4 regions of the Peribacillus sp. FSL K6-1552 genome follow, and region 2 is predicted to be linked to each of the others. Evidence: riboswitches for the same ligand, from Rfam matches in the RefSeq annotation. Region 2 holds a riboswitch; each other region holds the start of a gene.
What was found. A riboswitch is a leader RNA that binds a small molecule or an ion and turns the genes downstream of it on or off. The one in region 2 is predicted to bind cobalamin.
Positions count from the first base shown of each region.

Region 1 (2,200 bases), 4.6 Mb from region 2:
TGTGTCTGGCTTACTTTTGATGATGGCTATACAGATAATTACACGGAGGCTTTTCCTATATTAAAAGAATATAATATGAAAGCAACTGTTTTTATGATCGGGAAATCTATTGAAAAAAGTCATCACCTGACGGAAGAACAAATGGTGGAGATGAGCGAGAATGGGATTTCTATTGAAAGTCATACTATCAACCATCTTGAGCTTAACCGTATGACGGTAGGGCAGCAGGAAGCTGAAATGGTCCAGTCAAAGGATTTATTCGATCGTATTCTCCAACAGGACACGACAGTACTTTCATATCCTGTTGGACGGTATAACGAGGAGAGCCTTAGGTTGTCAGAAGAAGCTGGATACAAGATGGCAGTAACCACCGAAGCTGGTGGAGCTTCAAGGGACCAAGGGATGCATGCACTGCACCGAGTTCGGATTTCACCCGGATTGTCAGTCGATGGGTTTGCAGCGCTGATTGAAAATGCATCACGTTATTAATTGAAGACAAGGTATTTCGGAATCAGTCTGAAAAATCATATAATAATCATTTCTTACATAGTGTATAATGAAAAGCAGTGAAAATTATATACATATGAACGATTTGGTGTCTTAATGACTTAAAAGGGAAGTTGGTGAAATACCAACGCGGTCCCGCCACTGTAAATGGGAGTTAGCGGTTGTGTACCACTGTATGTGAGATATGGGAAGGTGCCGTTGACGATGACCATTAGCCAGGAGACCTGCCAAGATTCGTACACCTGTAACCTACGCGGATGGGAAGGTGTGTGGCAGACCTTCTGAGTCCGTAATTATATTGTTGCCATACAAGCATCTTCCGTTTGACGGGAGATGCTTTTGTTTTGAAATTCGCCTCTTCACTTCAGGGTGCGTTTTCTTTAGGTGGTCGGAAATTGAATTAAAAGATTGTGAGGGATGTAAAATGAAGAAAATCTATGGTCTGATTCTAGTGATGTTACTAACTGCAGGTATGATGGTTGGTTGCAATGATACATCAAAAGAAGGAACGAAAGAAAAGCAACAAACGAATCATACTGAAAACCAAGCTTTCCCGATTACGATAAAAGATGCAACGGGTGAAAAAGTAACGATAGAAGAACAACCAAAGAAAATTGTTACATTGATACCAAGTAATACAGAAGTGGTCTTTGCACTTGGTTTGGGTAAAAAGGTTGTTGGTGTATCCGACAATGATAATTACCCGGAAGAAACGAAAGAAATTGAAAAAGTTGGCGGAATGGAAATGAACACGGAGTTAATCGTTTCCTTAAAGCCTGATCTTGTTCTTGCTCATGCATCCAGTGCCCATAATTCGAATGAGGGATTGCAGCAGCTTAAGGATGCTGGAATAGATGTCCTTGTAGTCAATGATGCACAAAGCTTTGACGAAGTGTATGAGTCTATTGATATGATTGGACAGGCAACGGGAGAACATGATAAGGCAAAAGAAATCGTTGCGAATATGAAAACGAAACTGAAGGAAATTCAGGAAAAAGCTAAATCCGTTAAGGATGAGGAAAGAAAAACCGTTCTAGTAGAGGTTTCGCCATCACCGGATATTTATACACCTGGAAAAAATACATTCATGAATGAAATGCTTAACATAATTTCAGCGGAAAATGCAGCAGCCGAATTGGACGGGTGGGCGAAAATTGATGAAGAGTCTATGATTGCTGCAAATCCGGATGTCATTATTACAACATATGGTTATTATACAAAAGATCCAGTCAGTGAAGTGACGGGCCGAAAAGGATGGGAAGATGTAGCTGCTGTTAAGGATGGTCAAGTCTTTGATGTCCATTCTGACTTAGTGACCCGTTCTGGTCCACGCTTAATAGAGGGAGTAGAGGAACTTGCCAAATCAGTCTATCCGAACCTATTTGACAACTAAGTGGGCGTTTGCTTATTTGATTGCGTTATTGTTTTTGCTTTTCGCAATGACGATTGGCATTTCCTTTGGTTCGGTGTCAGTACCGATTCCCGCGCTTATACAAATTATCGGCAAGGAATTTTTTCATTTACCAATCTCAGTTGAGCCAGATGTGATGCTGACGAATATCGTAATGAACATCCGCCTGCCACGTGTATTACTTGCAGGTTTGGTTGGGGCTTCGCTTGCGATTGCCGGGGCAGCCTTTCAGGGACTGCTCAGGAACCCGCTTGCTGACCCCTACACATTAGGGATTTCATC
Region 1 covers NZ_JBBOST010000001.1:5,711,987-5,714,186, reverse strand. Annotated here, with positions in the region: gene NST21_RS27445 (polysaccharide deacetylase family protein) at 1-489, shown strand, start outside; cobalamin riboswitch at 577-753, shown strand; gene NST21_RS27440 (ABC transporter substrate-binding protein) at 932-1,900, shown strand; gene NST21_RS27435 (FecCD family ABC transporter permease) at 1,863-2,200, shown strand, end outside.
Region 1: linked by a shared signal. The riboswitch ahead of NST21_RS27440 (ABC transporter substrate-binding protein) and the one ahead of NST21_RS05540 (ribonucleoside-diphosphate reductase subunit alpha) in region 2 are both predicted to bind cobalamin.

Region 2 (2,200 bases):
ATAGATTTTATTTAAAATAGTTGCCGTGCAGCCAACTGGTTCTGCGCGGTAATATAAAGGATCGCTTGTTTCAAAGTTAGCGATACGGTGGTGGTCGATAACTTCTAAAACACGGACTTGGTCAATGTCTTCAGCACTTTGCTGGCGTTCGTTGTGATCGACTAAAATTACACCATCCGCTTCCCCTGCCACTTTTTCTACAAGACGAGGAGCTTCGAATTTGAATTGGTCTAATGCATATTGAGTTTCACCATTCACTTCACCAAGACGAACAGGTTCAGCATTGATACCTAGTTGTTTTTTCAGATCCGCATAAGCGATAGCTGAACAAATTGTGTCTGTATCTGGGTTTTTATGTCCAAAAACTAATACTTTTTCCAAGATTATTTCTCCTTTTTAATAAAAATTTTTCCGGGAACCCCATCATTACAATAAGGGAGAGCCACCTTTACTATACACTTTATTTTAACATAAAATCACTTACATTCAGCGTTTGAATTTCCCATTTTTCTATTAATTCTTTCACTCTTTTCCCCTCTCTCCTCACTTTGTCAATAGATAAGGATTGGTTTTTATCAAATATATTAGTTGAATTATCGTCTCATATGGATTACGATAATATAAGCAGAAATACTAGATATTGATATTAAAAACCACACACATAACTATATATAGAATTATTTGTAATCCAAGGTGCCAGTGATGGCTGAAAAGGGAATCCGGTGTAAACCCGGAACTGTCCCCGCAACTGTAAATGTGACGAAATGAGAAAACCACTGTATAGCTCTTTATACGGGAAGAACTCAAAGTAGGATGATCATGAGTCAGGAGACCTGCCTGGATTTTTCACGTTTCTTATTCTTCGGGGATTGAGATGATGAAACGATAGTATAATGGCTATTTTTTCATGGCTCTTTTATTCTATCGTTTGATCCGCTCAATTTATTGGGCGGATTTTTTTATTTAACGGAAGTTTACAAGGAGGATTATTCATGACTCAAACATATAACTCTACTATAGTGAAAAATGACACAGAAACAAGTTCTATCCAGCTCGAGATGTTATCCAAGGAATTCGAAGGCCGGCTAGATATGGAAAAGTTCAAAAAGCGTTTTACAAAATGGCTAGATCGTAAAAGTGACTCAACAGAAGAACAAACTTCAAAAAAACTGATCCAGCTTGCTCTCGAAAGTGTAGACATAGATGCTCCAGATTGGACGTTTGTTGCTGCGGCAGAACTTTTGAATACGATGTACAGGGATGCACAAGCGAATCGCGGTTATGAGAACGTGAGCTACGGACCGTTCTATGAATTAATCGCAGGACTCTCTCAACAGCAAGAGGGGGAACGCTACCCGATTTATAAACCCGAACTACTCGACTCTTACTCCAAAGAAGAAATTGAAGAATTAGGCTTAGTGATCGATCCGGAAAAAGATAAACTATTTTCTTATATCGGCATCTACTTATTAAACGACCGCTACCTAGCCCGTCCGAAAAAAGACAAGGTCTACGAACTGCCTCAGGAGCGCTTCATGATCATCGCTATGGAAATTATGAGAATGGAAAAAACAGAACACCGCCTGCAACTTGTCAAAGAGGCATACTGGGCGATGTCCAATCTGTATATGACCGTCGCGACACCTACCCTATCAAACGCAGGAAAAACTCACGGTCAGTTAAGTTCATGCTTTATTGACGCGATTGAAGATTCTATTGATGGCATTTATCTATCCAACTACGATGCCGCTAAAGTATCTAAATTCGGCGGTGGTGTAGGACTTTATGTCGGTAAAATCCGCTCACTTGGTTCTGATATCCGTGGTTTTTCTGGAAACAGTTCAGGCACAACCCCTTGGATCCGTTTGTTTAACCAGACTGCTGTCAGCGTCGATCAATTGGGCCAGCGTAAAGGAGCAATCGCGATTTATTTGGATGCCTGGCATAAAGATATCATGAGTTTCCTTGACTTAAAGACACAAAACGGTGATGACCGGTTGAAAGCTCATGATATTTTTACAGGTGTATGTATTCCTGATCTGTTCATGGAAGCCGTACGCGATCGGAAAGAATGGTATCTTTTCGACCCACATACCGTAAAGCAAACCCTTGGATTCTCACTCGAAGATTTTTATGACGAGAAAAAAGGCGAAGGAAGCTTCAGAAATCATTACGCTCAAGCTGTGGAGGCTGCGGAAAA
Region 2 covers NZ_JBBOST010000001.1:1,142,007-1,144,206, reverse strand. Annotated here, with positions in the region: gene NST21_RS05545 (manganese-dependent inorganic pyrophosphatase) at 1-381, opposite strand, end outside; cobalamin riboswitch at 675-855, shown strand; gene NST21_RS05540 (ribonucleoside-diphosphate reductase subunit alpha) at 993-2,200, shown strand, end outside.

Region 3 (2,200 bases), 370 kb from region 2:
AGGCGTCATGTCTTTCGGATAAAAATATAAAACAACGTGTTTGCCCTTAAAATCCGATAGGGAAACTTTTTCACCGTTGTTTGCAGGAAGTTGAAAATCCGGTGCTTTTTCTCCAATTTTAACAGTCATTCTTACCCCTCCATTTCTTTCATTATGGTAAGCGTACCCAATAATTGAAAGAAACACAACTTTCATTTATTCTTCCTTTCCTTCTGCTCTAAGTCAATCACTGTCCGGATCACAAACGCAGCCGGGAGAGTGTATCCAATGAACGCCTGGATTGTCGCAATCATCCTGCCCATGCCTATCGGGGCTATATCTCCATACCCTACTGAAAACATTGTCATTGCACTAAAATAAAAAGAAGTCTTCAGTTGCTCGTAAAAACTGCCGTCCAAACGATTGCCCATATCAAGAATCACCGAATGATTCTGTAGCTCGTATAATAAATAAATCAGTGCAAAACCTACTAATATCGTCGCATATAAATTGCCGAGCCACAGCATATCCTCTAGAGAAAACTTTTTTCCTCCCGACTCAACAAGAAATAACGTTCGAATGCTCATCACCATGCAAAAAATAATCCCTGCAATCAAGATGTAAAAAGTCATCCCCCACGCCTCATTTCAAAACAACCCACTCCCCCTATACATACTCCCCGTCCAAACAATATATTCTTTATTTAGGGGTCAGACCCCATTTCCCAACATTCACATCCTTAAACAAACCTAGGTGCACCAATAGTTTTGTCGATATAAGGCGGGGTCAGCCCCCATTTCCCGAGACTTTTTTCCTTGTTGACCATTTTAGTCGGGATATGATAAGCTTGTCTAAATTTTTATAATAGTTTTTATTTTATAAATATTTGTTGCCTGCAGTTTAATTTACAGCGGGTTTGTGAAATTTCATATGTGGAAATAGGTTCCTAATTTTTTTAGGATTAAAAGGGAAGTCCGGTGTAATTCCGGCACGGTCCCGCCACTGTAATAGGAATGTTAGCGCTATGCAATATGCCACTGATTTTCGGATTGGGAAGGCCTGCCGCTAATAAGATTCCTAAAGTCAGGAGACCTGCCTGTTTCGACAACACTGTTTTAACCTACGGAGAATAGGGAAGTGTTAGGGACCTTATAATTTTAAGGGGTTTTTGTATACCCCTTTATTTTAAGCATTTCTAACTTTCTCTTTTGACGGTTAGGGGTGCTTTTTTTGTTGTTATTTTATTAAAAGAAAAAAGAATGTAGGAGGATGGGAATATTGAAAAGTAGTAGTTTAGGGTACCCGCGAATTGGGGAAGATCGTGAATGGAAACGCACATTAGAAGCTTACTGGTCCGGAAAAATCGATGAATCGGAGTTTACGGCACAGCTAGAAGCCATCCGTTTAGGCAACTTACAAAAGCAAAAGGACCAAGGTATTGATATTATTCCTGTCAATGACTTTACTTTATATGATCAAATGCTCGATATGTCTGTAATGTTCGGTCTTGTTCCTGAGCGTTATTCAGCCTATAAAGGCGGCACTGTTCCCCTTTCTGTATATTACTCTATGGCTCGCGGAAACAAGGATGAAGTTGCTTCTGAAATGACGAAATGGTTCAATACAAATTATCACTATATCGTTCCCGAATTAAAACCGTCAAAGCTGACTTTGACAGAAAATAAACCACTTGCTTCTTATCGCGAAGCCAAAGAAAAACTAGGAATTGAAGCTAAGCCCGTGTTAGTCGGACCTTATACTTTTATTACTCTGTCTAAAGGCTACAATAAACAAGATATACCTGGAATCATCCTTAGTCTCCTGCCTTTATACACACAAATTCTGCAAGAGCTAGAACAAGAAGGCGTGAAGTGGGTGCAAATGGATGAACCCTCCCTTGTTTCATCCATTTCTAAAGATGATATGCAAACTGTTACTTACTTATATGAAAAATTGAATGAAGCAGCTCCAAATTTGAACATCATGCTACAAACATACTTTGATGCAGTAGAGCACTACCAAGAGGTGATTGAATTACACGTTCAAGGGATCGGTCTTGATTTTGTCCATGATAAAGGGAAAAACCTTAGTAATCTCCAAGAATTCGGCTTCCCGAAAGACAAAGTGCTCGGTGCAGGTGTGATTGATGGGAAAAACATATGGCTTTCCGATTTATCGAAAAAGAATCAGTTGATCAATACCATCACAAAAACCGTAGCCG
Region 3 covers NZ_JBBOST010000001.1:773,815-776,014, reverse strand. Annotated here, with positions in the region: gene bcp (thioredoxin-dependent thiol peroxidase) at 1-129, opposite strand, end outside; gene NST21_RS03620 (potassium channel family protein) at 192-611, opposite strand; cobalamin riboswitch at 903-1,093, shown strand; gene metE (5-methyltetrahydropteroyltriglutamate--homocysteine S-methyltransferase) at 1,249-2,200, shown strand, end outside.
Region 3: linked by a shared signal. The riboswitch ahead of metE (5-methyltetrahydropteroyltriglutamate--homocysteine S-methyltransferase) and the one ahead of NST21_RS05540 (ribonucleoside-diphosphate reductase subunit alpha) in region 2 are both predicted to bind cobalamin.

Region 4 (2,200 bases), 1.4 Mb from region 2:
AAAATCTCCATAGTCCTTCTACCTTTCCCTCCGAAAAGTATCACACAATTTTAAAAGCAGGTTTCCTGGCTTACGCTTCAATTTACTTTTGTCCCTTCCCAGCTCTAGGCCAGTGGTTATCGACAATTTCATCAGCGTTACAGTAGCGGGGGCTGCATCGGATTCTCACCGATTTCCCTATTATCCCTTGCGTGTTCATACAAGAGCACTTTTAAATTGAAATATTTGGTTTTATAATAATATATTTCTAGTTAACTTTATCTATCATATAACAACTTTTTTAAAATTCAATAGTTTATTCCGACTGTTTTGAAAAGTTTAATGGTGAAAATCCAGCTTCATGCCTATCCTCTCTGCGATTTTATCCTTCTCAAAAAAAAATATGAATAGAGTGTAGATGGAATCATTGCTTTATGGTACAATAAACGAGAATTTTCAAAAAATTACATAAGTTTTATGGTGCTAGATTCCTCGGAATTTAGCTTAATAGGGAAGTCGATGTAAATCCGACGCGGTCCCGCCACTGTAAAGGGAAGTCCTAATACGTAAAGAATAATCCACTGTCAAACGAGATGGGAAGGATGTATGAGGATGATGATCCAGAGCCAGGAGACCTGCCATGAAGCGTGAAACTGTTTCAACCTACGAGGATGGGTGTGCGGATCAGGCAGATAAGCTAATATTTGTATTATGCTGCAAACTTACTGTTCATTACGCACTTCTTTCTTTTTGAGAGAAGTGCTTTTTATGTTGCCCGCCACTTCTCTTCTCAGCTTTAATCATTAAAAATAAAAGCGTTGAAAGGAGAACAAATGAAAAAAGCCAATTGGAAAATACTTTATTTTGTCATTTTACTACTCTTCGTACCAAAGAAAGCAATGGCCATGCATATTATGGAGGGCTTCTTACCGATCGAATGGGCGATATTCTGGTGGGCTGTGACACTTCCATTTTTAATCTTGGGTTACCGTTCCATTAGGTCTAAAGTGAAGGAAAACCCAGAAACAAAAATGATGCTGGGTCTGTCCGGCGCATTCGTTTTTATTTTATCAGCCCTAAAAATCCCTTCCGTTACAGGAAGCTCTTCACACCCTACCGGCGTCGGCTTAGGTTCAATCTTGTTTGGGCCACTGGCCATGAGTGTCGTCGGTTCTATTGTTCTGTTATTTCAAGCTGTATTACTAGCTCATGGAGGACTAACTACTCTAGGAGCCAATGCATTTTCCATGGCTGTTTGCGGACCGTTCATTGCTTATTTTGTATTCAAAGGCGCTACTAAATTAGGTTGGTCCTTTTCTCTTGCTGTTTTCTTAGCAGCAGCTTTCGGAGATTTGGGCACCTATGTGATAACTTCTGTACAACTTGCTTTAGCTTTCCCATCGGAGGTAGGTGGATTTATGGCCTCATTCACTAAATTTTCAGGAATCTTTGCCCTTACCCAAATACCTTTAGCAATCAGTGAAGGTTTATTGACAGTCGTTGTCATGAATTTCTTGAAGAAATACAATCTAGGCGAATTGAAATTACTGCGAGTGTTATCTAAGGAGGCTCGTTAGCATGAAAAAAAGTTTATTGTTGCTTTTTCTAGTCGTCATACTTGCTATAATTCCGTTAATCACCCAACAAGGAACAGAATTTGGTGGAGCTGATGGAGTGGCGGAAGAAGCCATCACTAAAATCCAACCGGAATATAAGCCTTGGTTCAACAGTATCTGGGAGCCGCCAGGTGCAGAAACCGAAAGCTTATTGTTTGCTCTCCAAGCCGCGATTGGCGCCGGATTCATAGGATACTTCATCGGCGTTATGCGACAAAAAAATAAACAGGCCGTTCAAGAAAAGGACGAACAGGCAAAACATGTTACTCATAGATAAATACGCCTATTTCAACCGGCTAAAGCATGTACATCCTTTAGAGAAAATGATTTTTGCCCTCTCCCTTTTGTTGTTTTCTTTAGCAGTGAGGGATACGACCGTCTCACTCATCACCTTTACAGTGATGAGTGCTTTTATCATTTTCGGGGCAAAAATCCCAATCTCTTATTATCTAAAATTACTCTTATTACCTGGATTTTTTGTACTATCAGGTACAATTACCATCCTTTTTTCAGTCGCAAGTAAATTTACTTCAATACCAAATGTATGGTGGTCCTGGAATTTCGGCAGCTGGCAAATATTTATCAGCGAAGACAGTATAAAAACG
Region 4 covers NZ_JBBOST010000001.1:2,583,384-2,585,583, reverse strand. Annotated here, with positions in the region: cobalamin riboswitch at 39-228, opposite strand; cobalamin riboswitch at 441-636, shown strand; gene NST21_RS12520 (energy-coupling factor ABC transporter permease) at 813-1,556, shown strand; gene NST21_RS12515 (energy-coupling factor ABC transporter substrate-binding protein) at 1,558-1,872, shown strand; gene cbiQ (cobalt ECF transporter T component CbiQ) at 1,856-2,200, shown strand, end outside.
Region 4: linked by a shared signal. The riboswitch ahead of NST21_RS12520 (energy-coupling factor ABC transporter permease) and the one ahead of NST21_RS05540 (ribonucleoside-diphosphate reductase subunit alpha) in region 2 are both predicted to bind cobalamin.